2 regions of the Absicoccus intestinalis genome follow, and region 2 is predicted to be linked to the other one. Evidence: a T-box and tRNA genes for the amino acid it is inferred to sense, from the RefSeq annotation. Region 2 holds a T-box; the other holds one or more tRNA genes.
The links. A T-box is a leader RNA that pairs with one kind of tRNA and senses whether it is charged. The one in region 2 lies ahead of serS (serine--tRNA ligase), so its partner is inferred to be a tRNA-Ser.

Region 1 (16,007 bases), on a different contig from region 2:
ATAAACAAGATCAAGCTTAAGAAACAAACACCCAACAAGAAGGCATATAAGCTATACCAATTGTGTTTGAAACCCAAGCGGAAGATACTATGTTCATTGCGGCAATTAAAGCCATGAAACAAACGGGCCAACGTCAGGGTAGAGAAAGCCATGGTACAAGCTACATTAGCACTGGTTTGTAGACCCATTTGATAGGCGACGATGACAGCCAGAGCAATCAAAGCGCCTTGGATACTGAATTTTTGAACAAAGGGACGGTCCATAAATCCGGCTTTTGGATCGCGTGGTTTTCGATTCAAAATATCTTTAGCGCCTGGTTCCATACCAATGGCCAAGGCAGGCAGGGAGTCAGTCACTAAATTGATAAAAAGCAATTGAACCGCTTTAAAGGGTACTGGCAAAGCTAAGATTGAGGCATAGACAACGGTAATAATTGCTGATAAATTGCCAGATAATAAATAGAGGATCGCATTTTTGATATTTTCATAAATGGTACGACCATTCGCAACGGCTTTGATGATGGTCGCAAAGTTATCATCTGCTAAGATCATGCTGGCTGCATCTTTGGATACTTCGGTACCCGTAATACCCATGGCCACACCAATATCGGCTTTTTTCAAGGCCGGTGCATCGTTGACACCATCACCGGTCATTGATACGATACGACCTTTTCTCTGCCATGCTTCCACAATACGAATTTTGTTTTCAGGAGAAACGCGCGCATAGACGGAAATCTTTTCGATGTTTTGATCCAATTCCGCCTCACTCATCGCATCCAATTCTAGACCCGTTACGGCCATATCTCCGTCTTCAAAGATACCAATACGACGAGCAATAGCCGTTGCCGTTACTTTATGATCCCCTGTGATCATAACTGTTCGAATGCCAGCTTTTTTTGCTTGTGCAACGGCCATTACGGATTCTTCACGAGGTGGATCCATTTCGGAAATCAAACCTAGGAATGTAAAACCATATTCGGTATCTTTGGAAAGTGATTCATCGTCTTCTTTATAAGCAAAGGCAAGTACACGTAGTCCGGATGCGGAAAAAGCTTGATTCTTGGCAAGGATCTTTTCTTTTTTTTCGGGTGTCATGGGATGAATGCCATCATCCAAACGAATGGATTGACAACGATCGAGTAAAACATCCACAGCTCCTTTGGTCAAAATGGTAGAAACACCATGGATCTTATATTTTGTGCTCATCAGTTTACGATCTGAATCAAATGGAACTTCTTCCATTCGATCTAAGGCATCACGTAACTGACTTTCCGTCAATGAAATGGTGTCTTCATCAATTTGAATACCAGGTACTTTTCGATACATTTCCAATAAAGCATATTCGGTTGGATCACCGATTCCTTTACCATCGACTAGGGAGGAATCGTTGTTCAATACCGCATCATAAAGAAGATAACGATGCAATTGATTATGAAGATCGAGCGTATCCGCTGTATAGGTTTGATCACCTACATATATATCTTCCACTGTCATTTTATTTTGGGTCAAAGTTCCTGTTTTATCGGAGCAAATGACCGATACGGATCCCAACGATTCAACCGCAGCTAAGTTCTTGATGATCGCATTCTCTTTGGCCATTCGTTGTGTTCCCATGGCTTGTACGATCGTAACGATCGAACTTAAAGCCTCAGGAATCGCAGCAACTGCCAAGGCTACCGCAAACAATAAAGAATCCATCAATGGTTGGCCACGCAATATTTGCATACCAAAGATCACGACACAGATGATCATGATCACAATGGCTAGTTTAGAAGAAAAGTCATCCAAAGTGATTTGTAGTGGTGTACGCTTTTCTTTGGTGGCATTCATCAAGGAAGCAATTTTACCAATTTCAGTTTCCATGCCGGTGCCAGTCACTAGGATCGTGGCGCGTCCATAAGTGACCAACGATCCCGAATAGACCATATTTAAGCGATCACCAAGAGGGACTTCATGATCAAATGCAACATCGGCTTTGTCCACATTGGTGGATTCACCCGTCAAGCTCGATTCATTCACTTGAAGGGAATGAATATCTAGGATACGTCCATCGGCTACGACCATATCACCGGCTTCAATGGTCATGACATCACCTGGTACGACTTGTTCCGATGGAATTTCAATCATTTGGCCATCGCGAAAGACTTTTGCGGTTGGTGAAGATAAGGATTTGAGGGAAGCCAGTGATTTTTCTGCTTTGATATGTTGGATCGTACCAAGTACAGCATTTAATATAAGGACGACCAAAATGACAAGGGTACTTTCAATATCGCCCATACAAGCAGAAATCAGAGCAGCCACGATCAAAATGATGACCATGAGATCTTTAAATTGTGAGATAAAGACCTGAAAGGTTGTTTGTTTCTTTGATTCTTCTAAGACATTCGGACCATATTGTTGATAACGTAAAGTAGCCTCATCAGCGGATAAGCCTTGTGGCCCGGAATTGAGATCTTTTTCTATTTGTGCTTTTTTTTCTAAGTAATAGTCTTTCATATGCGATACCTCCCGAATAAAAAAGTGAGACCATTGTATATCAAAAAAGATATACAATAGTCTCACCATTTAAACTTACAGCGGAAATAAATTTCGTGGTTGACGCCATAAGTGCATATTTGCCGGTTACTCCCTATTACATGAACATTGAAACATAATTTAAAATGGATTTCAATAAAAAAAGTTTTTTTAAAAAATGTTTGCATTCAGTAAAAGGCTATGTTATATTATTAAGGCACTGATAAGTGTAAAAAATAAATATGCGCCCATAGCTCAATTGGATAGAGCGTTTGACTACGGATCAAAAGGTTGCGGGTTCGACTCCTACTGGGCGCGCCATTTTTTAATGAGTATCGGGACGTAGCACAGCTTGGTAGTGCACTTGATTTGGGATCAAGGGGTCACAGGTTCAAATCCTGCCGTCCCGACCATTTCTTTAAACTTTTTTGGCTGGGTAGCTTAGTTGGCTAGAGCATCCGGTTCATACCCGGAAGGTCGTGAGTTCGAGTCTCACCTCAGCCACCAACGAGTTGAATTGGACCCTTAGCTCAGTTGGTCAGAGCATCCGGCTCATAACCGGCGGGTCGTAGGTTCGAGTCCTACAGGGTCCACCAATATACAAAAGAATCTCCTTGGAGAAGTACCCAAGTGGTTGAAGGGTCCGGTCTTGAAAACCGGTAGGTCGTTCGCGCGGCGCCTGGGTTCGAATCCCAGCTTCTCCGCCATTTGTCACATCGCGGGATAGAGCAGTCTGGTAGCTCGTCGGGCTCATAACCCGGAGGTCGTTGGTTCAAATCCTTCTCCCGCAACCATGTGGTCTCATAGCTCAGTCGGTAGAGCAAAGGACTGAAAATCCTTGTGTCGCTGGTTCGATTCCGGCTGAGACCACCATTCATCAGAGATTGTCCCTAGATTCGTCTGGGGACTTTTTTTATGATTCATATCGATATAATGCATTGACCTTGTTTCCAACTAGAAATGAGGTTTTTTGATATATAAATGTTACTGGTATATATTAAAAGAAATCAATCACATCAGATGGAATGATGCTTTTTCTTATATTAGATGAAAAAGGGGAAATATGGATAAATGATCACATTAGAAAGCATTACTAAAAAATTAGGTTTCGATCCATCAAATGAAAAAGAAGCAAGAGATTATTTGAATAAGCATTGCCCTATGTCTACAGATGCAAATCCTAGCCCTTGGAAAAAATTAGATCTTGAAGAATTTGATTGGCTGGAAGAGCATCATATGGTTGATTGGATTGGAAAATAAAACACCAAATTTAAAAAGCACGATCTAAGTAATGAGGTTGTGCTTTTATTATGCCCTGAGCACGGTATATAAAAGATTTTCAAATAAATGAATTCTATCACAATGCGTATGATGATGGATGTCCACTGTAAAATACAGATGAGAGTTACAGAAAATCAACATGTAAAGTAATTGCAAACACCAAGATTAACAATTTAGAAAATATACTCAAAAAATTTCCTTTAAAAAGAGGAAATTTAGAAAATGAAAACGATTTCATTACTAATTATGATAAAAGCGTAAAGGATAACAAACAGAGAAGGCGGCCATAAAAGTTTGGAATACTTAAAACAGGAGAAGGATAATGGAAAACACAAAAGTTAAGAAAAAAGGGTATGGAAAAGGCTGGGCGTTGATCATTTATGCATTCCTTGCATACTTTACCGCTACAGCAGTGGGTAGTGCCATGAACTCTGCATCTGGAATTTTAGCCGGATTACGTGGATGGAGTGCTACATTTTTGATCAGTTTGATTTCTTTGGGAAGTCTAGGAAATATCGTTGCTGGATTTGTTTTTGGTAAATTATCCGTAAAACATTCAGCTAAGAAATTAAGTTTAATTTGCTTCGTTATTTATTTAGTTGCAATGCTTGGACTAGGTGTAACTACAAACTTAGGGATGTTTGCGGTATGTTTAGTATTTGCGAATGCTATTTCTTGTGCGATTGGATATCAATTGTCACCAGTCATTATTGCAAAATGGTTCCCTAAGAAAAAAGGTATTTTGATGGGAATTGTTACCATGGGTATTCCTTTATGTTCTGGTATTGCTGCTATGATTTATAATGCAGGTTATAAATCTATGGGACCTCTTGGTGGATTCCTTCCATTTATGGCAATTGCAGCTGTTGCAGCTATTATTTTAATTCTATTCATTTCTGATGATCCAAAAGATAAAGGATTTACACCGGATAATGGTGAATTTAGAGAAGTGGATGAAGAGAAAAAAGAGGGTACTAAAAAGGATAGTATTTGGACAACGAAAAAATTATTAACAACACCTCAAGTTTGGGTACATGGTATTACACTCGGCATACAATTATTATTTGCGAGTGGATTGATGGTCCAATTGTATCCAAGACTTCTTGAAATTGGGTTCGATGAACGTACTGCAGGTATGATGATGTTAGCATCTGGTTTATTGGCTTTACCTGGTTCTTATATTTCTGGATTAATTGATCAAAAAATTGGTGCCCGTAAAGCCGCTTGTACTACATATGTAATTGGTGCTTTAGCAATGGTATTAAACTTAGCCGGAAATGTGGTTTGTGTTTGGTTATCTTTAGCATGTATCGGAGTCGTTGTTGGTGGTGCTGCTAACTGGCCTGCTTCCTTATGTATTGAAGAATTTGGTGATAGTTTTGCGAATGGTTATGGAATTATTCAACCTATTATTCAAATTGTTGGTGCTATAGGACCTGCATTCTTCGCAATGATTGCGGGGAAAACAGGAAGCTATCGTATTCCTTACATTAGTGGAGCGATCTTGATGATTATTGGTTTAATTTGCTTCGTATTCTTAGCAAAACCTAATTTTGTAAAAGAAGAAGAAGCAAAATATCAAAATCAATAAGAGCTTTTTAAAACAGAATTGAAAATGAATAGGAGGAACATTATATATTCTGTTCCTCCTATATTTTCAGAAAGAATGAGGAGAATGTATGAAATCATATAAAATTTTTACAATTAATCCTGGTTCTACATCGACAAAAATAGCCCTTTTTCAAGATGATAAAGAATTATTTTCAAAAAATGTGAGCCATGATGCGAATAAATTAGCCGAATATAAAACCATTTCCGATCAATTTGAGTATCGTAAAGAAACAATTGATACTTTATTAGAAGAAAACAATATTTCATTAAACGATGTGGATGCTTTTGTTGGACGTGGTGGAGGACTACTCTCCATGGATGGGGGAACGTATGAAATTGATGACTTAGTTTTAGATCATGCTTCTCGTGGAGCCAATGGTGTACAACATCCAGCGATACTAGGACCTCAACTGGCTTATGAATATGCGAAAGAAATAAATGTTCCTTCTTTTGTGGTCAATCCTCCAGATGTGGATGAGTTACAAGATTTAGCGCGGATGACAGGTATTAAAGGAGTTTATCGAACCATTCATCTTCATGCTTTAAATTTAAAAGAAACAGCCATACGCCACGCAGAGTCTATGAGCAGAAAATATGAAGAATGTAACTTTATAGTATGTCATATTGGTGGAGGCATTTCGATTTCTGCACATCGTCAAGGAAAAATGATAGACGGCTTTGACATTGTCGGTGGAGAAGGCCCGATGGCTCCGACTCGTTGTGGAGAAATTGGTGTTGCCGAATTATTAAAATATTGTGAAGGAAAAGATTTAAAAGAAGTTCGTCAATTGTGTACAAAAAGTGGTGGATTTGTCAGTCACCTAGGCATTTCAGATGCTTTAGAAGTTAGCAATCGAGCAAAAAATGGGGATGCATATGCAGAAATGTTATGGAATACAATGATTTATCAAATTGAGAAATGTATTGGCTCTATGGCAACCGTGTTACATGGAAATGTAGATGGCATCTTGCTTGGCGGTGGAATGGTGTATAACGAAGATCTCGTTTCACAAATTAAGGATACTTGCCAGTGGATTGCACCTGTTAGTGCATATCCTGGCGAATTTGAAATGGAAGCGATGGCTGCAGGTGCTATTCGAGTATTAAGTGGCAAAGAAACAGTGAAAAAATATACAGGACAACGTAAGTTTAAAGGATTTGCCTTTGTGAAATAGAAAGGAATCAAAAAAATGAGTGTTTTAGATACAATTTATGAAGAAGCAAAATTAAATCCTCAAAGAGTGGCTTTTCCGGAAGCATGTAATGAGAAGATGTTACAAGCCGCTTATGAAACGGGAAAAGAAGGCTATATTTATCCTATTCTTGTAGGAAATGAAAGTGAAATTCGTGCTTTATGTAAAGAAAAACAATATGACACAGAAGTTTTTACCATCATTGATATTCACGATGAAGACTATCGTAAAAAATTAATTCAAGCATATATTCAATTGCCAACGGCTTTATTAAAGGAAAAAGCATTGAATCGAAGAATGGAAAATCCATTATATTTTGCGATGATCATGGAAGCCGTTGAAGAAGCGGATGTTACTTTTGCGGGAATCGATAATACAACGGGGGAAGTGTTATTAGCTGGCCAAACTTTTATCGGATTACAACCTGGCATCAGTACCATTTCAAGTATTGGACTTTGTGATATTCCAGGATACAAGGGCAGTGAAGGTTCTTTATTAGCTGTGGGAGATAGTGCCGTTTGTACAAATCCGACGGCTGAACAATTAGCAGATATAGCGATTTCAGCGTGTGATACAGTAAAAAGCTTATTAGATTGGCAACCACGATGCGCCATGATCAGCTATTCAACTCTAGGTAGTGGACAAGGAGAACTGATTGACAAAGTTGTTGAAGCTTTGCATATTGCGCAAGAAAAGCGCCCAGATTTAGCTATTGATGGTGAATTCCAATTGGATGCAGCCATACGTCCAGAGGTAGCTGCCAAAAAAGTGAATCGCGAAAGCAAAGTAGCAGGAAAAGCAAATGTATTGATATGGCCTGATTTGAATGTAGGAAATACAGCCGTTAAATTAATTCAAACTTTTGGTCATGCGAATGCATATGGACCTATGTTGCAAGGATTTAATAAAGTGGTTTGTGATTGTTCAAGAGGTGCACCTGTTTCTGAAATTAAAGGGAATGTTGTCATTAGTGCTGTTCGTGCAGCAGGCAGTAAACAATAAGTATATTGGGTTTCATAATTTTTATGAAACCTATATTTTAGGTGAATGCAATGAACCGATTTATAGAAATGTTAAAAGAACTCTTTGAAGATGGAGAAAAGAAACGTTTAGAAAATTATGATCAATCTATTACCAATCGAAAAGACATCATTCGTTATGAAAATATTGAATATGGTGAAGATTCGATATGGAATACATTGGATGTGTATCGATGCCAGTCTTTAGAAGGTAAAGTTTTACCTGTTCTTGTGAATGTACATGGTGGCGGTTGGATTTATGGTGATAAAAAAGGGTATCGATATTATTGTGAAGCATTGGCAGATAAAGGATATGTTGTGGTCAATGTCAATTATCATCTTGTCGATAGTGCTTATTTTCCAAAACCTATGGAAGATTTAAATGAGGCGATGAATTGGATTTATGAAAATGGTCAAAACTATTTGATGGATATTGATCATATATTTGCACTTGGGGATTCTGCAGGCGCTCATATTTTAGGGGCTTATGCCTGTGCTTGTAGTAATGCGGAGTATGCTAAATTGTTTTCTTTTTCTTTTATAAAGCAACCTTTTGAAGCCATTGCCTTAAATTGTGGTGTTTATTTTACGCATATTAATGAAAAGAAAACCGATTTTGTGCGTATGTTGGCTTTAAATTATTTAAATCTGGAGAATATCGAAAAAGTAAAAATAAGTGATGAACGACAAAGTGAATATGCTAGTAAGATAGATCGTTTTGAATTTATAAAGTATATTAACAATGACTATCCAGATACATTTGTGATGAGTGCTCAATATGACTTTGTACGGATACATAGTGCTTCTTTAGCTTCTAAATTGACGCAAGAGGGAATCAATATGGAATATCGAATGTATAGCTCAAAAACCCATAAATTAGAGCACGTTTTTCATACCGATTTAAATTTACCAGAAGCACTGCTATGCAATGAAGAAGAAATACGTTTCTTTAAAAATCATACTTTATAGAGGGAGAGCCTTTCATGAAAAAAGGAAGGATAATTATAGCCAATGTTAACGATATTATTCGAGATAAAGACGAAATCGTATCACAAATTGCTCCGATGTATATTCAAAAATATCGTTCTCTTTCTTTGCTGAAAGAAAAAAATCAAGAATTGGCAGCTGGGTATTTGTTGAAAAAATATTTGGGCATAAATAAAGATAATCAAATTCTATGTAACAAATATGGGAAGCCTTATCTTTCTTCAGGGAATGTTGCTTTTAATTTATCTCATAGTGAAGAGTACGTTGTATTGGCTATAGCAGATCGCGAAGTGGGTGTGGATATTGAAAAAATCAGAAAATATCATGAAGCAACCGTAAAAAAAGTATTCAACGATGATCAAAAAGAAATGTTGGAACAATTACCAGTAAGTAAAAAAGATTCAAAATTTACAGAAATATGGACCAAAATGGAAAGTATTTTGAAGTTAGAAGGAACAGGCTTTACGGATCGATGGCCAGAAATTGATTATAGTGCCTATTGTGTGCAAACAATTCAATGGAATTCTTATTTTATTAGTGTTGCGACTAGAGAAGCTGTCTCGTTTGCATTCGAAATTGCAAAATAATTGTCCTATTCATAAACATTTTTCCGTTTCAATGCGGAAATTTGGGATGTGAAAGCGGTTATATATTTATATATGATAGGAATATCAAAGGATATCAAACAAAATGGCCGCAAATATTTTGTTTGTACACAGTTCGTTAGGAGGAAAATTTATGACAAGAGAAGAAGTAATTGCGAAAATGATCGAATATGCCGCTATGGCATTTAATGTGGATGCATCCAAAATTAATGAAAATACGGATATTGCCAAAGAATTAGGTGTTGCTTCTACGCAACGTGTGGCAATGAGCGCATCGATTGAAAATGATTTTGATGTAATGATTCCAGTCGCTAGATTTGGAAATTATAAAACAATTGGTGATTTAGCCGATTATGTTATGGAAGAAATGTAAGAGGAAAAAATATGGTACACAATGTAAAAGTTGGAAAAAACATGCGAAGTGTTTCCATTGTGGGTGTTGGAGCTACTCCATTTTTTAATGGTATTACAAACCCTCAATATAAAGGATTAACAAATGGTGAATTATTTGGATATGCTGCTTTGGATGCAATGAAAGATGCACATGTTGAACCTAGAGATGTTCAATATTTCTTTCATGGATCAGCCAATCCACATGTTTTAAATGGTTGTATTACACCAAACCTTCAAGTTGCTGATTGGTTTGGAATGAGAGGTAAAGGATCGATTTCTCATTCTGAAGGATGCTGTACTGGATATATCGCACTGGAGGAAGCAGTCTTTGCAGTCGCTAGTGGTGCGTATGACGTTGTTTTAACAGGATGTTCGGAACAAGGTACAGGCATGCCGGATGGAAATACTCCCGATCATATGCGTACAGCGCTAACAACCGAGGTATTGTTCCCAGATCTGGATTCAATCTTTGATCGTGCTTATGGCCGTTATCTTGGTGGTGGACCAGGAATGAATCATGATGATTGGATCAACTATTATGCAAAAGAAAACAATTTAACAGCCGATCAAATTGATGATGTATTAAATCATCAAGCATACCATTTCAGACGTGCAGCTGAGCTTTGTCCAAGAGCAATTCGCAGAACTCCTTATGATAAACTAGCAAAAGATGCAGGATATGATGATGTTTGGGAATATATGAAATCTCCTCATAATCCAAAAATGACTCAATATTTAAGAACATCTTCTGATTCATGTGTAGCTGATGGAGCTGCTTGTTGTATTGTTGTTCCTACAGAAATTGCTTATCAATTTACGGATAAACCAATTGAAGTATTGGCTACGGGTGCTTCTGTTTTGGATGCAATTGTCCCTCATCTAGAGAAGAAAGCAACCGCTGAAGCAGCGCGACAAGCCTATGAAGCAACAGGCTTAACACCAGATGATATTGATCTAGTATTTGTAAATGACTTCATTGGATCTAGTGCATTCTTAGCTGCAGAAGAAATTGGCTATCTGCCAAAGGGCGAAGGATGGAAATATGCGTTGGATGGACGGCTTGCCTATGACGGAGATAAACCAGTCAACACAAATGGTGGACGTACATCTTATGGACATGCTTTTGCGGCATCTGGTATGGCGGATGTATTTGAAGCAGTTACACAAATGCGTGGTGAAGCTGGCGAACGTCAAGTAAAGAAAATGCCTAAACATGTATTCTTACGTGGATTTGGTGGTGCACAAAATGTTCGTGCAACAATTTTAAGAGCAAATTTCTAAGGAGGACCCCATGGATCAAAATAGAATCAGTACAGAAGAATTCTGGAATCCAGAACATGTTGTCGAAAAATTCTGGAATGGCTTAAAAGAAGGAAAAATTTACGCTAAAAAATGTAAAGAATGTGGTGCAATAGAATTTCCACCACATCATGCTTGCAATGCTTGTGGATATCACGAAACAGAATGGACAGAGTTAACGGGAAAAGGAGAACTTATTACCTTTGTATTCACAGGTGCTTTAAATGCACGTCTTGAATTGGAAGACAAAGGTGAAAAATACGTTTGTGGTGAAGTAAAACTAGATGGTGGACCTGCCATTAACGCCGTTATTTTAGGTATCAATAAGAAAAAAGCACGTGAATTGGATGGCAAGCTTCCCGTTCGTGTACGCCCTGTATTTTACGATATGGGAAGATATACAACATTATTTTTCGAATTAGATGAGTAAGCTTATGGATAAAATACAAGTTTTATTAGTTACCGGCCTTTTGACAGCCGAACATCAAGGAAGAAAAATCACACAACGTTTACGTGAACTCCTCGAAGCAACGGGGCGTTTCGAGGTCAATATTGTTGAAGAATTCCGCAATATCACACCCGCTTATTTGGAACCTTATGATGTTTTATTTATCGATTATGATGGAAAGAAATGGCCAACGGATCATGCACGAAGATTTGGAGAACAAAGTGAAGCGGCAGTCTATGATTTCGTTAGTCAAGGTAAAGGTATTGTTTTTTATCACTCCTCGATTTGGGTGGATCCAGATTGGCCAGATGAATGGCGCAAACTTTTAGGTGGTTATTGTGCTATGGATCAAGGATGCAGACGTTGTCCAAAGGATGATCATTTTGTGGAAACCATGGATGAAAATCATCCAATCACAAAAGGAATTGATAAAAAATGGATGAATGTATTTGATGATTTATTCACCCAATTAATTATTCATCCTGAAGCAAAAATCCATGTTTTGGCTTCGATTTATGATGATATTGAGAATTATCGAGTTCCTGGATTTCCGCCAAAACATCATCCAGTCGACATTCCGGATGGCAAGCTAGAAAATATGCCTGGTGTGAATCAATATACACCAGTGATTTGGACCAATGAATATGGTAAAGGCCGTGTTTTTGTGACATCAATTGGACATTGGGAGGCTTTAGACCGTTTTAACTTTATTACCATGTTAGTTCGTGGTACTGAATGGGCTGCAACTGGAGAAGTAACTTTAGACAAACCAGATCGTTCTGGCGATAATCGTTTAAAATTATTTCCATATTATTAATATAAAAAATTCCTCCATAATTATTAATATTCAAACATTCCTCCATGTTGAATTGATTGTGTCTAGCTGATAAATTTAATAATAAAACAAAAATTCACCAGAAACAGATCTGGTGAATTTTTAATATTGTTTTGTCTAAGCTTTAGTACGCGTATGGATAAAAAAGGTAGGGACCTTTTTAAAATAAAATCAGATAATTCATTATTCGAATTGAAATGTCACTAGATTTTTTAGCGAATGATAGAGCCCGCAAATAGGGACTCCATTATAGGACAAATATTTTTTGAAAGTAGTTCATGAATTCATCTTTGGTTTTCAAGAAACGAGATTCATTAGCATCGAAATGATTTTCAAAGAAATCCCTTAGGAACAAGAATTTTAAACTTTGATCTTCTTTTGCGGTATATAAGAAAATAATCATTCGAATTTTTTTGTCGTTGATCTTAACACGATGCTTTAAAGTAACAACTTCAATTTTTGTTTGCTTAGCAGGGATTGAAGAATAAACAATAGAATATACAGGTCGTGTGGCAAAGCTGATAATTTGTTCACGTTGTAAAACATCTTCTAAAAAGGATTGATCAATAAGGCCTTCTTGTATATTTTTACTCATCATCTTTTTTATTAGTCGAATATAATTGGATTCTTGCATGTTTTCATACCAAATTGCTTCTTTTAAATAATCAATCGTTTTCTTTTGACGATTTTGATACATGAATTCGTATTTTAAACTATGCAAATACTCATTAATTTCTTGCACATTACTTGAATTTAAACTTGGATTAACACTGATGATTTTTTTAGCATTTTCTAAATAATTGATCTTTGTCGTTGTGAAAACTAAATCGGTATTTTTGAAATCGAATTTATCCTTTTGATATATGGGCAATAAATTGGTGACAAATATACTAGTAGAAAAGCGTTCCTCAATTTGTTTTCGTAAATTCCAAGTAGCGGGCATGTTTAAATGGGAAAGTATGACCGCATTAATTCTTTTATGTGTGAGTGTATTGAAAACCGCAGATAGAATTAAACTAAGATAAATGAGTTCAATGTAATTAAAAGGTCTTTTATAAAAATCTTTCGCAAAAGGTTGTATTTCGTATGCAATTTCGAATTCAATAATTAAATTTTGATGAGAAATATATTGACTAACATTGTTGTAATTTAAATAGTGAACCGGAAAACTCAAATACTGAAAGAAACAAGTAATTGTATTATAGAAGTCTTTATCATCAAATACATTTAAATGATATTTGGTTTCAATAAATTTGAGATATTGATTTGTAAAACGAATGATATCTGGTGATAATATATTCGAAATGCCCTTTTGATAAATATCTTCCATTTTTGGTAAGAGGCTGCAAGATAACATTTCGTATAATTCCAATCTCTCATTCGAATTAAATGTACAATTCCATTGTTGTTCTAACTCAGAAAGAATGATGTCAATAATGTCTTTCCCCGTTTCATTATAATAAGTATTTCTAGCATCTTGTAGTTGGTGTCCGTCACAGATTCTCTGATAGGCGATACTGATCATCAGAATCAAATGGATAAGATTTACATCTTCAATCGAAATATCATGAGTATCTAAAATATAATGAATTTTCATACGGCATTCATTAACAATTGTTTCATGAATATATTCATAGGAATAAAATGTGCTGTTTTTCCCATTATAATTCCAATCTTGGCTATAGAGTTGAAGCAGTATTTTTCTTTTTTTTCTTTCGTCATTTTCTATATAAATGAAGTTTTTATTGGAATAAAATTGTACTTCAAATGGATTTAAGTACAGGCTTTTCACCTCAATTAAATCGTGATCCAATGTTGTTTTAGAAATAAACATTTCATCAGAAAGGTCATATACATTCATTGGGTTTTCCTGAATACATAATTGAAGGGCAATGTAGCGAATGCGCTCCGTTTTTGATATAAAGGACTGACTAATGCGAATGATTTTTTGAAGGTTTTTTTGATTACTTGCTTCTAATTTGTATCCAAAACTATGCTTTGAAACAATTTGAATATGGCTACTTTCTAAAATGAAATTAATTGTAGCTATATCATTACGAATTGTTCGGGAGGATACTTGAAGCAAGTTGGATAAATCTACACCAGTCACATAATTTTCGGCTTGCTGCAAATAATTTAATATTTGTCGTTGTCTTAGTGTTAATTGAATGTCGTTATTTTTCATAATGATACCTTTATTTATTCTAAATTAATCTTTTGTGATTTGGCTCCATTTAAGATGATTCTTATCTATGATTACCTCTTTAAAGAGGAAAATTGAACTTTGAGCTTCTTTTTACAATTCAATATACTAAAGCCAGATAAAGAAAACTTCAAGGAGGATCAAGGAGGATACAGTTATGAAATATGAACGAATTCGTACAATTGTGTTAAATGCGATTGAAGAAGCAGTCGCACAAGGATTAGTAAAAGGAACGTCTGGCAATATTGCTTTACGTGATGATGAAGACGATGTCATTGCTATCACACCTAGTGGTATATCGTATACCGGTATGAAACCAGAAGACATTGCCATTGTTGATTTGGATGGAAACTGGTTAGATGGAAATTATAAACCATCCAGTGAAGTACCTATGCATACAGCTGTTATGCGTGCAAGACCAGATGTAAAGGCAACTGTTCATACTCATGCGATGTTTGCAACGATCATGGCCATGGGTGAAAATCCAGAATTACGTCCAATTACACCACCACAATGTGAATTTACACCTGTTGGAATTGTTCCATTCACCATGCCAGGTAGCAACGATGTTGCCGAAAAAGTCGTAGAGGCGTTAGGAGATAATGGTCGAGCTGTATTGATCAAAAACCATGGTATGTTCTGTTGTGGTAAAGATATGAAGGCAGCTATGGCCGCTACAACATATACCGAAGAAATGGCAGTTACCACATTCTATGCGAAATTATTAGGAACCTATGAACCAATGCCAGAAGAAGGCGAAAAAGCGATGAAAGCTTTGATTGCCGCGGATCAAGCGGTCTAGAGGATACACTATGGCAAAAGAATTTTTTGTAAAGAGTGATGTCACCTTTGGCAAAGATGCCATTCAAGAAATTTCACGAATCTTAAAAGGATTTGGAGCCACGAATGTATTGGTTGTCTATGATAAAGGAGTCAAAGCTGTCGGTATTGCCGATAAAGTCGTGGATGCAATCGATACGAACCAATTTAACGTATTTGAATTTGATGGTGTTATCCCCAATCCAACCAACGAAGTCGTAGAAGCTGGTTATGCAATCGCAAAGGAAAATAATATCAATGCCTTTGTCGCTGTTGGTGGTGGATCGAGCATGGATACGGCCAAAGCCATCAATGTATTGACAAGCAATGGCGGCAACATTATGGATTATGAAGGCATTGGCAATGTACCAAAACCCGTTTATCCATTGATTGCGATTCCAACTACAGCCGGAACATCCAGTGAAATTACCAATGTAGCGGCCCTGGTCGATACCAAATCGGTTCGTAAATATGTCGTGATCGATAATAAGATCGTAGCAGATAAAGTGATTGCGGATCCTGAATTCACCCGTACTGTGCCAGCTGGAGTCACTGCCGCTACGGGACTGGATGCCATCACCCATGCCGTAGAAAGCTATATTTCTAACGAAGCGACATATTTAACCAAGTATAATTCTTTGCGTGGTTTACAGATTTTCTATGAAAATCTACCAAAAGTATATGAAAACGGCAACGATATGGATGCGCGTGAAAAGATGATGTTAGGTTGCATCGTTGTTGGATTTGGCTTCTCCAATGCCAATTTAGGATTGGTACATGCGATTGCACATACGTTGAGTG
Region 2 (16,007 bases):
CCAATTTATCTGCTCTTTCAGATGGTAAATCATGTGAATTCGACGATATTTTCGTATTCTTTATCTGATTTTGATTATCTGATTTTCCTTTATTCTGCGCAGAAAGATCTTCATATGATTGCGTAATAACCTTTAAAAGACCGGCTTCTATATAATCGAGTATATTGGATGCATAGGTAAATTTATTAAAAGTATCCATCAATGTATCCAATAAAGTCGTTCGAAACAATAGGGACGTATTATCAAAATATTTCATGATCACTTCTTTTCTATGTGCATTGACTAACGTTGTATTTGGCGCATATTCCACAATGATACTATCCTTGATCAAGGAGATAAAATCTGTCGTAAATCGTTTTAGATCCATTCCTTGATTGGATATTTCCTGTAGCTGTTTCATCACCATTTCTACTTCTTTATTCAATAAAGATATATAGATTTTGCCAATATCTTCGATGGTGACCACACCATAGATTTGGCGTACATCTTCAGCCTTTATAGTCGATGAACAAAAGGCCACGCATTGATCCAATATAGATAAAGCATCACGCATACCTCCATCAGCCAAAGTAGCAATGATATCAATGGCTTCTGGTTCAATGTCGATATTCTCTGAAGCACATACAACATCCAATCGTACATGAATATCGTGTTTCGATACTTTTGTGAAATCAAATCGTTGACAACGGGAAATGATCGTAGGAAGCACTTTATTTGGTTCTGTTGTAGCAAATATGAAAATCACATGTTTCGGTGGTTCTTCAATGGTTTTTAATAAAGCATTAAAAGCGCCTTTTGTCATCATATGAACTTCATCTATGATATAAACTTTATATTTACCTTCCATAGGTGCATACTTGACTCGATCAATTAAATTACGAACTTCATCTACGCCATTATTGGAAGCAGCATCAATTTCAATAATATCTGGATGACTTCCTGCTAATGCCATTTTACAGTTTTCACATTCTCCACATGGACGATCCGTATCATTCGTACAATTCAACATTCGGGCGAAGATCTTCGCAATGGATGTTTTTCCCGTACCACGTGGTCCACAAAACAAATACGCATGTGCAATACGATCTTGGATGATGGCATTTTTTAATGTTTGAATAATGGCTTGTTGGCCTACAACATCATCAAATGTTTGTGGTCGATATTTTCGATATAAAGCTTGATATGACATAATACATCAACTCCCTGTTTTTTTATTATAACAAAAAATAGCGGTCGTCTACGATTTCTTAGACTTCCGCTTTTTACGAAAAAAAGATGTCAACAAAGAAGCACACTCTTCTTGTAAGAGTCCTCCTTCTACTTCAGGATAATGATTGAATCCTTTCACATCTAATAAATTTGTATTGGATCCTAGACAACCACCTTTGAAATCATAGGCACCAAAATAGACCTTATCGATACGAGATTGAATGATAGCGCCCGTACACATAGGACAAGGTTCTAAAGTCACATATAATTCACATCCATCCAATCGCCAGGATCCTAGCTTTTTACAAGCTTTTTCAATGGCTAATATTTCGGCATGTGCTGTACTTACTTGCTTCTGTTCTCGTTGATTGTAGGCCCGAGCAAGAATATGATCTTCTTTTACGATCACACATCCTATAGGTACTTCATCTTTTTGTTCTGCTTTGATGGCTTGTTTAATTGCTTCTCGCATCCATTTTTCTTTCATGTTCCTATCCTATAAAAAAACTACTACACATGATAGAGCTCCCTTAGGGCTGCTTTGTTCCCAACCTGACCCAATTCAGAAGATATCATTGTAGTAGCGAAATTAGTGTATCATGGAAATGCATGGAGTGCAACTATGAAAAAAGGTCATATTTTCATATGACCACTCGGATATTATCCAATTTTTTTCTTGCCACCCATATATGGTTGGAGTGCTTCTGGAATCAAAATCGTTCCATCTGCTTGTAAATTATTTTCCAAGAAAGCAATCAACATACGTGGAGGAGCTACACATGTATTGTTTAGAGTATGTGCAAAATATTTATTACCATCATCATCACGAACACGAATCTTTAATCGACGTGCTTGTGCATCCGTTAAATTTGAACAAGAACCCACTTCAAAATATTTCTTTTGACGAGGAGACCAAGCTTCTACATCCACGGATTTAGATTTCAAATCGGCTAGATCACCCGAACAACATTCCAATGTACGAACAGGAATATCTAATGTACGGAAGAAATCAACGGTATTCATATATAATTTTTTAAACCATTGTTTACTTTCACTTGGTTTGCATACCACGATCATTTCTTGTTTTTCAAATTGATGAATGCGGTATACACCTCGCTCTTCAATACCATGTGCTCCTTTTTCTTTACGGAAACAAGGAGAATAAGAAGTTAATGTATATGGCAACTCTTTTTCATCAATGATCGTATCAATAAAACGACCAATCATAGAATGTTCCGATGTACCAATTAAATACAGATCTTCCCCTTCAATTTTATACATCATGCCATCCATTTCTTCAAAGGACATCACACCATCAACCACATTGGAACGAATCATATATGGCGGAATGACATAGGTAAATCCTCGATCAATCATAAAATCACGAGCATAGCTTAATACAGCAGAATGGAGACGAGCAATATCTCCTGTTAAATAATAAAAACCATTTCCTGCAACTTTTCGTGCTGCATCTAAATCAATTCCATTCAGACGTTCCATGATATCGGTATGATAAGGAATTTCAAAATCAGGAACTTTTGGTTCGCCAAAACGTTCCAATTCCACATTTTCAGAATCATCCTTACCAATAGGAACTGTATCCTCAATGATATTTGGGATCATCAACATCTTCTTATGAACCGATTCACGCAATTTATTTTCTTTTTCTTCAATCGCATCTAATTCATCCGCTAAATTTTTAACTTTTTCTTTTACCTCTTCGGCTTCTGCCTTTTTTCCTTGTCCAATCAAAGCACCAATTTGTTTGGAACTTTTCTTGCGTTGAGAACGAAGATCATCGGCATGTTGCTGCGCTTGACGAAGTTCTTTATCTTCTTGTAAAACTTCGTTTACTAGATGAATTTTATTTTCTTCAAATTTCTTCATCATATTTTCCTTCACAACATCTGGATTTTCTCGTACAAATTTAATGTCTAACATACTTTCTTCCTTTCCATAAAAAAAGAGACACTCTTACCCCTAAAGGGACGATGTCTCGCGTTGCCACCCTTTTTATCTTATTACTAAGATCACTCAACATGATAACGGTATGTACCGGATCCAATTACTTGATTCATTCGATCACTCTAAGGTGCTTTTCATTGTTCTTGATTCGATATTTCCACCAACCATATCGTCTCTATCAATCAATCCGAATTACTTGTCCTTATCAAAGCTTTGTCTCTATCTTTATAACATTCTTTGCTTCATTTCGCAATATAAAAAATAGGATTTGAGATTTCAAATCCTATTCCTCTTCTTCATGATCAACCAGGGTCATTCGCATAACTTTAGCATCTTCGGTTAAATGGATCAAACGAACACCTTGGGTATTTCGTGAATAAATACCAATGTCTTTTACCGCAATTCGAATCATGATACCACTGCTGGAAACGATCATGGCATCTTCATCTCCACATACCGCTCGTGCTACTTTCAATTGACCTGTTTTTTCGGTGATGTTCATTGTCGTAACACCTTTTTTGCCTCGCGAAGTCATACGATAATCCGATATCTTGCTTCGCTTGCCATATCCATTTTCCGATACAACCAATAATGTATCTCCTTCTGTATTCAATGCAGCACCAATAATGATGCCATCATCAACTTGCATACCACGAACACCACCAGCACTACGACCCATGACACGAACTTGATCTTCCATAAAATGGATAGCGCGACCATTGGAAGAAGCCAATAAGACTTCATCTTTACCTGTTGTTGGTTTCACAAAGAACAATAAATCATCTTCTTTTAAACTGATGGCAATCTTACCATTCTTATTGATTCGATCAAATTCAGATAATGCTGTTCGTTTTACTACACCATCTTTTGTGACAAACAATAAATATTTATATTCATTTTCTTGTGGTATTCCTAATAAACTAGTTACATGTTCATCTTTTTCCAATTGAATTAAATTCACAATTGGTAATCCCTTTGACGTTCTCGATGCGTTTGGAACATTGTAACCCTTTAATCGATATACACGACCTTTATCCGTAAACAACATCAAATAATCATGAGTATTCATCGCAATCATCGTATCAATATCATCTTCTTCATTCAATGTCAGTGATTTGATACCACGACCACCACGATTTTGTGCATGATATGTATCCACTGGCATTCGTTTGATATATCCAGAATTCGTTAATAAGACAATGACATCTTCTTTGGGAATAAGGTCTTCATCATCCATATCCACATAGGAATCCATGATTTCTGTGCGTCTATCATCGCCATATTTTTCTGCCATTTCTTTTAGATCATCACGAATAATCTGTAAAACACGAGAATGGTTCGCTAAAATATCTTTAAAATCCGCAATCTTTTTCAAAAGATCTTGATATTCATTCTCGATCTTATCGCGTTCCAAACCCGACAAACGACGAAGTTGCATGGCTAAGATTGCCTTGGCTTGAATTTCATCAAAGCCAAATTTTTCACATAATTCCGCATTCAATCCGGCTTCATCCTTGTGAGAAGAACGAATCGTATGAATGACTGCATCCAACTGATCCAATGCGATACGGAAACCTTCCAAGATGTGTGCACGATCTTCGGCTTTCTTTAAATCAAAACGCGTTTTTCGTTCAATCACTTCAACTTGGAAATCAATGTAATCTTTAATAATTTGTTTGATAGGTAATTGACGAGGTCGACCATTTTCCAAAGCCAGCATATTAATGCCATAACTCGATTGTAACGGTGTCAAACGGAACAATTGATTTAAGATCACATCTTCTTGTACATCTTTTTTCAATTCCATGACAATTCGAATACCTTCTCGATTCGATTCATCATTTAAATAGGTAACACCCTGAATTTCCTTTTCATTGATCAAACTTGCCATTTTTGAAATCAAATTTGCCTTATTGACACCATATGGAATTTCATAAAAAATAACTTGTTTCTTCCCATTGCTCAATTCATTCACACGATATTTGGAACGAATATAGATTGTGCCACGTCCTGTTTCATACGCTTGGCGAATACCCTTACGTCCCAAAATGATACCACCCGTCGGAAAGTCTGGTCCTTTTAAGAATTCCATCAATTCAGGTACGGTAATGTCTGGATCATCCATAACGGCAAAAATTGCTTGAATGACTTCACCTAAATTGTGCGTTGGCATATTGGTTGCCATACCAACCGCAATACCCATCGATCCATTGACTAAAATATTAGGAAAACGAGAAGGCAAGACCAATGGTTCTTTTTCTTCGCCATCGTAGTTTTCAACAAAATCGACCGTATCTTTGTTGATATCACGAACCATCTCCATCGCAATCTTTGACATACGGGCTTCAGTATAACGCATGGCCGCAGCTCCATCACCGTCCAATGAACCAAAGTTTCCATGTCCATCGACCAATGGATACCGATACGAGAAATCTTGCGCCATACGTACCATGGCATCATATACCGCAACATCACCATGCGGATGATACTTACCAATGACCTCACCAACGATACGTGCACTTTTCTTATGTGCAACACTCGAAGATATTCCCAATTGATTCATCGCATATAAAATACGACGATGAACGGGTTTTAAACCATCTCGTACATCCGGTAATGCACGTTGGACGATGACCGACATGGAATAATCCAAAAAGTCTTCACGAACTTCTCGAGAAATTTCAACTTCTTCGACAACATCATATTGTTCATCATCCTGATCATTGTTGTCATTGATATTGTTTGTTAGTTCTTCAGCCATATCATTCCTCCTAATAATCTAAGTTCGCATAGACCGCGTTTTCTTGAATGAATTCACGACGCGGGTCGACTTCTTCACCCATCAACAATTCAAATGTGTTATCGGCATATTCCGCATCATCAATGGTCACTCGCTTTAAGATGCGATGCTTTGGATCCATAGTTGTTTCCCATAATTGTTCTGCATCCATTTCTCCCAATCCTTTGTATCGTTGTACTTTATAACCATCTTTCAATTCACTACGAATCTGATTCATCTCCTGCTCTTTGTAGGCATAGACGATCTTTTTTCCTTTTTGTACTTTGTATAGAGGAGGTTGCGCAATATATACATATCCACCTTCAATAACAGGTCGCATATATCGATATAAGAACGTTAACATCAATGTAGCAATATGTGCACCATCCACATCGGCATCGGTCATGATAATAATTTTGTGATAACGAAGTTTGGCCAGATCCACTTCATCTTTGATTCCACAACCAAAAGCTGTGATCATTGAGCGAATTTCCGCATTATCAAAAATACGATGTTCTCTTGCTTTTTCAACATTGATGATCTTTCCACGCAAAGGCAAGATAGCCTGCGTCTTCGCATCACGTCCTTGTTTGGCCGATCCCCCGGCCGAATTCCCCTCGACAATATAGATTTCACATTCACTGGCATCTTTACTGGAACAATCCGTTAACTTACCTGGTAGACTTGAAATCCCATCCAATGCACTTTTTCGACGTGTGAGTTCACGAGCTTTCTTTGCTGCCATACGCGCTTTCGAAGCCAGGGTAGCTTTATCAACAATTTTTTTGGCTTGATCCGGATTTTCTAAGAAATAACGCTGCAATTGTTTACCAACAATACTCGATACGATCTTACGAACTTCCGAATTTCCTAATTTGGTCTTTGTTTGTCCCTCATATTGAGGATTTGGATGCTTTACCGAAATGATACAAACCAAACCTTCTTTCACATCGTCCTGTGATAATTTTTCATCTTTCTTCAATATATTATGATCCAACGCATATTTATTGATTTCACGCGTTAAGGCCATACGGAAACCATCTTCATGATAGCCACCTTCATGGGTATGAATATTATTACAGAAAGAATAAATATTGGATTGATATCCTTCGTTATACTGCAAAGCCACTTCTGCCAAAATGCCATCGACCAAACCTTCACAATAAATCACATCATCTGTAATCGGCGTTTTATTCCGATTGATAAAACGCACATATTCAATGATGCCACCTTCATAATAATAGTTTTCTTTGATGGGTTCTTCTTCTCGCAAATCCGTTAATGTTAAGCGAATACCTTTATTTAAAAAAGCCAATTGACGTAAACGCGAATTCAATGTATCAAAATCATAAGACGTCGTTTCTTTAAAAATGGTTGGATCCGCCTTAAAACGAACCAATGTACCCGTTTCTTGGGTGGTACCGATTTCCTTTAAAGGAGCCACTGTATGGCCGCCATTTTCAAAACGAATGAAATAGATCTTACCATTTTGATACACCGTCACTTCCATCCAAGAACTCAGTGCATTAACAACAGAAGCACCAACACCATGAAGGCCTCCCGATACTTTATAGGCACCTCCACCAAATTTACCACCCGCATGTAATACCGTAAGAATGGTTTCTACGGCACTTACGCCCGTCTTCTCATGAATGCCGACAGGCATACCACGACCATTATCACGAACAGCGATGACATCATCGGGTTCGATCGTGACATCGATCTTATTGGCAAACCCAGCCAAGGCTTCATCAATACCATTATCAACAATTTCCCAAACCAGATGATGAAGACCTCTGGCACTTGTCGATCCAATATACATACCAGGACGTAAGCGAACGGCTTCCAATCCTTCCAATACTTGAATATCATCAGCCGTATACGAATGATCCACCGATGTCGCTTCATTCTCCAACTGATCAAATTCTAAAATTTCTTGTTTTAATTCTTCTTGACTCATACTCATACCTCCCGAAGAGAACCATCTTCAATATGATAAAAACGAACCGAACGATCTTGAAACCATTGTTTATCTATGGGTTCGGTTGATGTGATAAATACTTGCATAGAGCGTGGTAAATGTTGGATCAATTGTTTTTGACGTCTAGGATCCAATTCACTAAAAACATCATCCAATAATAAAATCGGATATTGTTTGGTTTTTTCATAAATAATTTGCGCAAGACCTAACTTCATTGCCAAGAGAAAACTACGCTTCTGTCCTTGTGAGCCTACTTCATGGATGGGTCTTCCATTCAATAAAAAAACGATATCATCTTTATGAATGCCATATGTTGTTTGTCGATATTGTTTATCTTTTTCGAAACTCTTTTCATAAGCCATTTTCAGATTTTCCTGTAAATGATCCCATTCTACAAAGGTTTGATATGTCGCATCTATTTTTTCTTTTTGCTCTGAAAAAAAAGGATATAGCAAACGCGACTGATCCATCCATTCTTTCACAAATTTCGCCCGTTGGGAAATGATGACCATTTCATCTTGAATCATTTGCTCAGTCAATGTATGCAATAAAAGATCATCCAAATCATCTTGTTTTAATAGCCGATTTCTTTGTTTCAATAGGGATTGAAAATGAGATAACGTCGCCGTATATGTATGTGATAATTTCATAAGTTCCATATCAATGAAGCGACGTCGAGAACGCGGCGATTGTTGAAATAAAAGCATATCATCTGGGCAAAATAAGATGGCATTCAATTTACCGATAAAATCAGAATACCGTCGTACAGGATCTTGATAGACAAATAAATGCTTTTTCTTTTGTGAAACAACAATTTTCAATTGTTCATCGTGACCATGCGATTCAATCAAAGCAGAAAGACTCATCCATTCTTTTTGATGCATGGTCAAACTATCGATATGAGATGTGCGAAAAGAACGTAAATGACTTAAAAAATAGATAGCCTCAATGAGATTGGTCTTACCTTGTGCATTATTTCCATAGAAACAATGGATACAAGCCGGTTCAAATCGATAAGAACTTTTGTGATAATTTCGAAAATGGACAAGTTCTAATCGTTTCAGATTCATTGGATCTGGATCCTTTGGCCATCGATTTCCACCACATCATTGGCATATAGCTTGCGACCTCGACGATTTTCTTTTTCGCCATTGACCAAAACATAATGATCAGCCAAATACGCTTTTACCATGCCTCCAGTTGGCAATACATCACAAGCCTTTAGCAATTGAGAAAGTGTAATATATTCATTTTCTAATGTAAAATGCATGGAAATACCCCTTTTCACTGTCTTATTATACCATAATACGCATTTGTTTACTATATTGACCATCCCTACATAACATAAAAAAAAGGCCGCGATTGGCCTTTAATCATAGCTACGCACAGGAACGATCACGATGACGATCGAATCATCTTCTGGATTTAAGATACGAATCGGTCGCATATCACCAGAAAATTCCAGATCCACTTTCGAACCATTTAAGGCACGAATGGCATCTAAAATATAACTACCATTACAAGTAAGGGTCAAATGATCTCCTTTGTATATACAATCGGTCAATACTTCATCACTGCTTCCAATCTCGGTTGAATTGGTCTTGATCCGAACAATCTCTGGACTACATTCCAATTTGACCAAATGCACTTTATCATTTCGAATAAAATTGGTACGGTCAATGACACTGGCTAATTCATGGGCATCGACAACCATAGAAGCAACCGAAGATGTTGGAATGATTTTCTCAACACTTGGGAAAGTCCCATCCAATAATCGCGTTTGGAAAATGGTCTTACCAAACACAAATTGCGCTTTTTTTGAATCAATATATAATTGCACCGCATCAATCTCTTCTGAAAGAGAACGAACTACCTCTTGTAGCGATTTACTGGGAATCGTGATATTAAAATTGGATTCGGCTTGTAAAGCAATGGTCTTACGCGCTAAACGATACGAATCTGTACCCGAACAATAGAGATATCCATCTTTTGCTGCAAAATTAACACCACTCAATACAGGACGTTGATCATTTTCACTACAAGCAAAGGCAGTTTGCGATACGATTTGCGATAATGTATCCCTCGATAATTGAATCGAATGCGTGGGTTGATCAAAATCAATATTTGGATATTGACCCGCTTCCATACCATTTAAATTAAATTTACCATTGGTGCTTGTAATGCGAACCAATTCAAAATCCATGACTTCCAATTCCACCATCGTGGATTCAATTTTATGAATGATTTCTAATAAATAACGAGATTCTAAAACAATGGAACCCGTTGATTCAATTTGCAGTTGATTTTCTTCTCCTTTATATATATATGTACGAATAGAAATATTGGAATCACTTCCTGTTAATACAATATGATCTTGATCGACTTCAATGCAAATACCGGATAAAGCAGGTAAGGGTGAAAAAGAACTAATGGCACGCGATACAATAGAAAGTTGAGTATAAAAATATTTTCGATCAATAGTAAATTTCATAATTTGAATCTCCTTTATTACTATATATGTATAATGAATAACAACAACCTGGGGAAAACGGGGATAACTTTTTCTATAAAGCGATGTATATCGCTTTTAGGACCCATTTTTAACGATGGAAAACCAGGGAAAACTTATAGGGAATCTTTGATCTTATTCATCGCAATTTGAAAAGCTGTATCCGTTTTTAATAATTTGATGGCTCGATCATAAGAAGACTTGATGGTGGAATGATCACGATTGCCTAATTGCTGACCAATTTGTGTCCAAGATGTCCCCAATGTTTCATGACAAAGATAGACGATCATATGACGAGCGGTGACTAATTTCTTCTGCCGCGATTTTCCCTCTACTTCATTATAAGAAAGACCATAAAATTTTGTTACCACTTTCTTGATTTGTTTGGGAGTAAGTTTATTGGGTTTTGCGACAATCAATTGTCCCGATAAGACGCGTTGTGCAAAAGGAAGATCGATCACATCAATATTTTCCAACGTGGCATTGAAGATCAATGTACGTAAACTACCTTCCAATTTGCGAACATCATCGGAAAATTTATGAGCTAAGAAATCAATTGTTTCATCATTGATCTGACAAGCTTCTTCATAGCCTTCTAATTTTTTTCGTAAGATGGCTCGACTCGTATCGAATTCAGGTTTCAATATATTAATAGGTAAACCATTATTAAAACGAGAAATCAAACGATTTTGAATGCCTTCCAATTCATTGGGATGCATATCACTCGTGATCACGATTTGTGCACCCTTCGCAATTAAAGAATTATAAACTTTAAAAAAGATTTCTTGAGAACTGGACTGCGTCAAATTTTGAATATCATCGATCAAGAAATAATCATTATCAATCAGTTGCGCTTGTACCATTTCTACGGTATTGGATTGGACATTGTGCGTTTTCATCGCATCGATCAAGATAGAAACTAGATCACCACTATACGCATAAAAGACCTTTTTTTCTGGTATTTCTTTTTGGAGATAATTTCCAATCGCATGTAAAAGATGGGTCTTGCCCAATCCGGAATTTCCATAAATCAAAATGGGATTAAAAGTATGAGTATCTTCGATGCAACAATGAAAACAAGCAGCATAAGCCCCTTGATTGGATTTTCCCTGCACAAAGTTTTCAAAGGTATAATCTGCATTAAATTTGGTTTGTACCAATTCCTTAGTACGCCGCTGTACAATTTCTTCCGGCATCATTTTTTCGACTTCACGATAATGCATCAAAGTAATGGTGACTGCTTCTCCCCACATTTCACTTAAATACTGTTCAAATAAAGCTTTGGTGTTGGAATCGGACATGATATTTTTGGTGATTACTGAACGATACGACACATATGCAATCCCATCTTCGATTCGAAATAAGCTCGTTTTGGACATCCAAGAAAAAGTATCTTCTTTAAAATTATTTTTAATTGCTTCTAAAGTTTCTTTCCATAACGTTTCATATTGATTCATACGTTTTATTATACACGAAATTAGATAGGAAGGTATAGCTATAGAAGTTATCCCCACATGGGGATAACACCCAAATGGGGAAAAATGAAAGGCAAGTGGATAAAATGGGGAATATGGGGAAAACAACTGGGGAAAAGTGTATGCTGTGGGGAAATAAATGGATAACAATATACGATATATAAAGGAATATTTGAGGTTATCCACGTTTTCCACAGGAAATCAAAAAGTACAGATATTTATCGAAAATAAAGCGGATAAGAACAAAGAAAAAGAGGAATAAAAGGGGATTTACATCCGTAAGAATTAAAAATTCCCCAACGAAAATGGGGAAAACTTTTCAATAATGGACTTGATTCTATAAGGAAATCTGTACCATAATAGAGCGTACGACAGAAAGAAGGATTTGTATGGCATATCAATTCGAAACAAACATCCCCCAAGATGCATACGATACATTTGTGAAAAAACACCCATTATGTAATTTGTTACAGAGTTATGATTGGGCAAAAGTAAAAAATAATTGGGACCATATATATACAGGTGTCTATGATCATCAAGAATTAGTGGCAGCCGGTTTGGTCTTGATCAAAAATTTACCACTACATATGACAATGTTCTATATTCCACGTGGACCGATCTTAGATTATGAGAATGAACGATTAGTAGGATATTATTTTCAAGAGTTAAAACGCATTGCGAAAAAACGTCATTGTTTATTTATCAAGTTTGATCCGACTTTGCACGTAAATGATTATGCATCCAAAGACTACAATGAAAATCGTTATGAATCGACCCAAAAATATTTGGATACGATGAAAAAAATCGGTGCAGTCCATCATGGATTTACGATGAATATTGCCGATACGGTCCAACCACGTTTTCAATCTAATGTGTATGATACCGAAGGGTGGGAAGAAAACTTACCAAAACATACCAAACGATTGATCAAAGATGCCAATCGTCGCCATGTTGAGATTGTTACGGGTGGTATCGAATTGGTAGATGAATTTAGTCGTTTGGTCGAAATGACGGAAGAAAGAAAACGTGTTGCATTGAGAAATAAAGAATATTTTGAAAAGTTATTGAAAACCTATCCAGATGGAGGGGTCATTTTCTTGGCAAAATGCAATGTTCATCGCTTGGCACAAGAAGCCAAAGAAAAGAAAGCTTCTTTACAAAACGAATTGGATAATTTACCAGAAAATATGAAGAAGAAACGTCGTCGTTTGGAAGATCAATTGCGTTCAAATGATAAAGATCTCAAAGAATTCAATGAAGTTATTGAAGAATTTGGTGATGAAGACAAAGAAATTGCGATTGCAGGTATCTTAAGTATTCAATATGGACCTACTTGTGAAATGTTGTATGCAGGCATGGATCAGCGATTTAAAAAATTTATGCCACAATATAAAGAATATGTGGAAAACTTCCGTTGGGCATTTGAAAGAGGTTGTAAATGGTCCAATATGGGTGGTGTAGAAGGTTCATTGGATGATGGCCTAACAAAATTTAAAGATAATTTTAATCCCATCATCAATGAATTCATTGGTGAATTTGATTTGCCTGTAAACAAACCACTATTCAAATTGAGTGAAAAAGCATATACAATCGCGAAATCTCGAGTTAAAGAGCAATAATTCATTGACTTTGGAAATAAATTATGATTATAATGTAATGCAATCTTATTGGAAGAAACAAAAGTGAATATAGACTGAGGGGTGTGAAATATGAAGAGAACATATCAGCCAAGTAAGAAGAAACATCAAAGAACGCATGGTTTCCGTGCAAGAATGGCAACCAAAGGTGGTCGTAAAGTTCTTTCTAGCCGAAGAGCAAAAGGTAGAAAGGTATTATCCGCATAGAAATCACCAACACTGGTGATTTTTTTGTCTGGATAGGAGATACAAGTGAAAAAAGCTTATCGTGTTTGTAAAAGTTATGAATTCACATCAATTATCCAGCACCGATCGTTTGTGCTATCTTCCTCGTTTGTATGCTACTACATGCCTAGAAAAGAATCGCATGCTCGTGTGGGTATTTCGGTTGGTAAAAAATTGGGAAATGCAGTAGAGCGCAATAAAGTGAAACGCCAAGTGCGTAGTATGGTGGATGATATCTATGATTTTAATGAAACATTTGATACAATCATCATAGTGCGTCCTCGTTATCATCAAAAGAGTTATCAGGAAAACTGGAAGCAGTTAAAGCAAGATAAAGAGCGATTGGAGAAGAGGAAGGATAAGAGGTAGAAATATGAGTGATTTCTTACGTAGAAAATCGAAAATTCTATTCATTTGTTTTTTCGTCCTATTAACATGTACGGCTTGTTCAACACCACGTGGTAAAGATGGAAAAGTAAAAGTAGATCAGATCATTTCCAGTGAAACGATTCAAGTCAAACGCAAAGATGTAAGTATTGAAAGTGTTTCGGATCCAAAATTGAAGAAGCAATACCAAAAGCTCGATGCGAATGATACGATCACAATTAAGCCAACGACATTCTCACAAGCTTTTTCAACTGGATGGTTTGATGGCTTGATCGTTTGGCCATTGGCTATGTTGATCAATAAGATCTCATCTGCTACCGATGCTGGTATTGGTATCATCATTACGACTTTGTTGGTGCAAATGATCGTATTCGCATTGACAGGCAAATCGCAAATGTCGAGTCAGCGAATGCAGGAAATTCAACCAGAAATCAACAAGATCCAAAGTAAATATCGAGGCAAGACCGATCAAGAATCACAAATGAAGATGTATCAAGAAACGCAAGCGCTGTATGCGAAATATGATATTCATCCATTTGGATCCATGCTGGTCATGTTCTTACAATTGCCAATCATGATGGGAATGTATTATGCAACTATGCGTGCCTATGAAGTGTTAGTTGGAAGTGCATTTGGTATGCGCTTGGCTACTACACCGATGTATGCAATCCAACATCTTATGATAGGTGGCATTATTGTTTACATCTTGATGGTTGTTTCTCAATTGGTATCGACGATGTTGCCACAATGGTTGAAAAAATGGCAAGATAAGAAAGACAATGTCAAAAAACATAGTTATCGTGAATCCGAACAACAAAAAGATCCAATGAATATGAATTTGTATATGTACATGATGGTCATCATTTTTGCGTTCATGTATTTGAATTGGCCATTAGCTATGTCCTACTACTGGATGATTTGTTCGATTATACGTATTGTCCAACAATATGTGATGCATCGAGTGATGCATCGAGCAGAAGCAAAGTAGGGGGAAGAAACGATGGCATTTGAAAAATATACAGGTAAAACATTGGAAGAAGCCTTGAGTGAAGCCGCTAAAGCCAAAAATGTAACTGTGGATGAGCTTCATTATACCGTAACGGAGGAAAAAGCTGGTTTTTTAGGATTGGGTAAACAAGTTGAAGTGGAAGTGTATACTGAAAAAGATGTGGAACAATTTATCCATGACTATATTCAATCGTATTTCGATAATGCACAATTGGATGGAGAAGTAACCATTTCAAATGATGATGGCTTCTATCATATCAACGTTAATACGTCAAATAATGCGATCTTGATTGGTAAAGCGGGTCGTTCTTTACAAGCTTTTAATCGTTTGGTCAAAATGGCTGCCAGTGCTGAATTTAAAAAGAAAGTTGGCTTATTGATCGATGTGAATGGGTATAAACAAGAACGCTATGAAAAGCTATGTCGCATGGCTGTGCGTGTTGCCAAAGATGTTCGTCGTACAAAAATTGATGCTTCACTAGATCCAATGAGTGCGGATGAAAGAAAAGCAGTTCATAATGCTTTGGCGAATATGAAAGATATTTCAACGCATTCCGAAGGAGAAGGCGATCAACGCCATATCAATATTTTATTTACACCAGGAAAAGAAACCGAATAAATAACGAGTATGTACTCGTTATTTTTCTTTAGGAGTCAATATGAAAATTATTATTGGATTGGGAAATCCCGGAAAAAAATATGAAAATACTCGTCACAATGCGGGTTTTATGGTCATGGATGCTTTAGCGGATTTATGTGATCTTTCTTTTGATCAAGAGAAGTTCTCATCTTCTTTTGCCAAAGGCAAAGTTCATGGGGAAGATGTGATCTT

Region 1: it has a tRNA-Ser gene. The T-box ahead of serS (serine--tRNA ligase) is inferred to sense a tRNA for this amino acid. The anticodon was not compared.

What each region holds. Positions count from the first base shown of each region.
Region 1 is NZ_JALBUS010000002.1:63,618-79,624, reverse strand. Features, by position in the region: gene MOZ64_RS01550 (cation-translocating P-type ATPase) at 1-2,495, opposite strand, end outside; tRNA gene MOZ64_RS01545 (tRNA-Arg) at 2,758-2,834, shown strand; tRNA gene MOZ64_RS01540 (tRNA-Pro) at 2,850-2,926, shown strand; tRNA gene MOZ64_RS01535 (tRNA-Met) at 2,944-3,020, shown strand; tRNA gene MOZ64_RS01530 (tRNA-Ile) at 3,033-3,109, shown strand; tRNA gene MOZ64_RS01525 (tRNA-Ser) at 3,130-3,220, shown strand; tRNA gene MOZ64_RS01520 (tRNA-Met) at 3,231-3,307, shown strand; tRNA gene MOZ64_RS01515 (tRNA-Phe) at 3,311-3,386, shown strand; gene MOZ64_RS01510 (hypothetical protein) at 3,585-3,773, shown strand; gene MOZ64_RS01505 (MFS transporter) at 4,117-5,385, shown strand; gene buk (butyrate kinase) at 5,474-6,580, shown strand; gene MOZ64_RS01495 (phosphate acyltransferase) at 6,596-7,600, shown strand; gene MOZ64_RS01490 (alpha/beta hydrolase) at 7,651-8,586, shown strand; gene MOZ64_RS01485 (4'-phosphopantetheinyl transferase family protein) at 8,601-9,191, shown strand; gene MOZ64_RS01480 (acyl carrier protein) at 9,343-9,582, shown strand; gene MOZ64_RS01475 (thiolase family protein) at 9,594-10,883, shown strand; gene MOZ64_RS01470 (Zn-ribbon domain-containing OB-fold protein) at 10,894-11,331, shown strand; gene MOZ64_RS01465 (ThuA domain-containing protein) at 11,336-12,166, shown strand; gene MOZ64_RS01460 (BglG family transcription antiterminator) at 12,432-14,369, opposite strand; gene MOZ64_RS01455 (class II aldolase/adducin family protein) at 14,545-15,189, shown strand; gene MOZ64_RS01450 (iron-containing alcohol dehydrogenase family protein) at 15,200-16,007, shown strand, end outside.
Region 2 is NZ_JALBUS010000016.1:12,607-28,613, forward strand. Features, by position in the region: gene dnaX (DNA polymerase III subunit gamma/tau) at 1-1,189, opposite strand, end outside; gene tadA (tRNA adenosine(34) deaminase TadA) at 1,238-1,696, opposite strand; RNA gene ffs (signal recognition particle sRNA small type) at 1,711-1,796, opposite strand; gene serS (serine--tRNA ligase) at 1,870-3,150, opposite strand; T-box leader at 3,191-3,392, opposite strand; gene gyrA (DNA gyrase subunit A) at 3,458-5,935, opposite strand; gene gyrB (DNA topoisomerase (ATP-hydrolyzing) subunit B) at 5,946-7,913, opposite strand; gene recF (DNA replication/repair protein RecF) at 7,916-9,004, opposite strand; gene yaaA (S4 domain-containing protein YaaA) at 9,001-9,204, opposite strand; gene dnaN (DNA polymerase III subunit beta) at 9,304-10,425, opposite strand; gene dnaA (chromosomal replication initiator protein DnaA) at 10,560-11,900, opposite strand; gene MOZ64_RS09270 (peptidoglycan bridge formation glycyltransferase FemA/FemB family protein) at 12,308-13,537, shown strand; gene rpmH (50S ribosomal protein L34) at 13,628-13,762, shown strand; gene rnpA (ribonuclease P protein component) at 13,808-14,149, shown strand; gene MOZ64_RS09285 (YidC/Oxa1 family membrane protein insertase) at 14,154-15,155, shown strand; gene jag (RNA-binding cell elongation regulator Jag/EloR) at 15,168-15,794, shown strand; gene pth (aminoacyl-tRNA hydrolase) at 15,835-16,007, shown strand, end outside.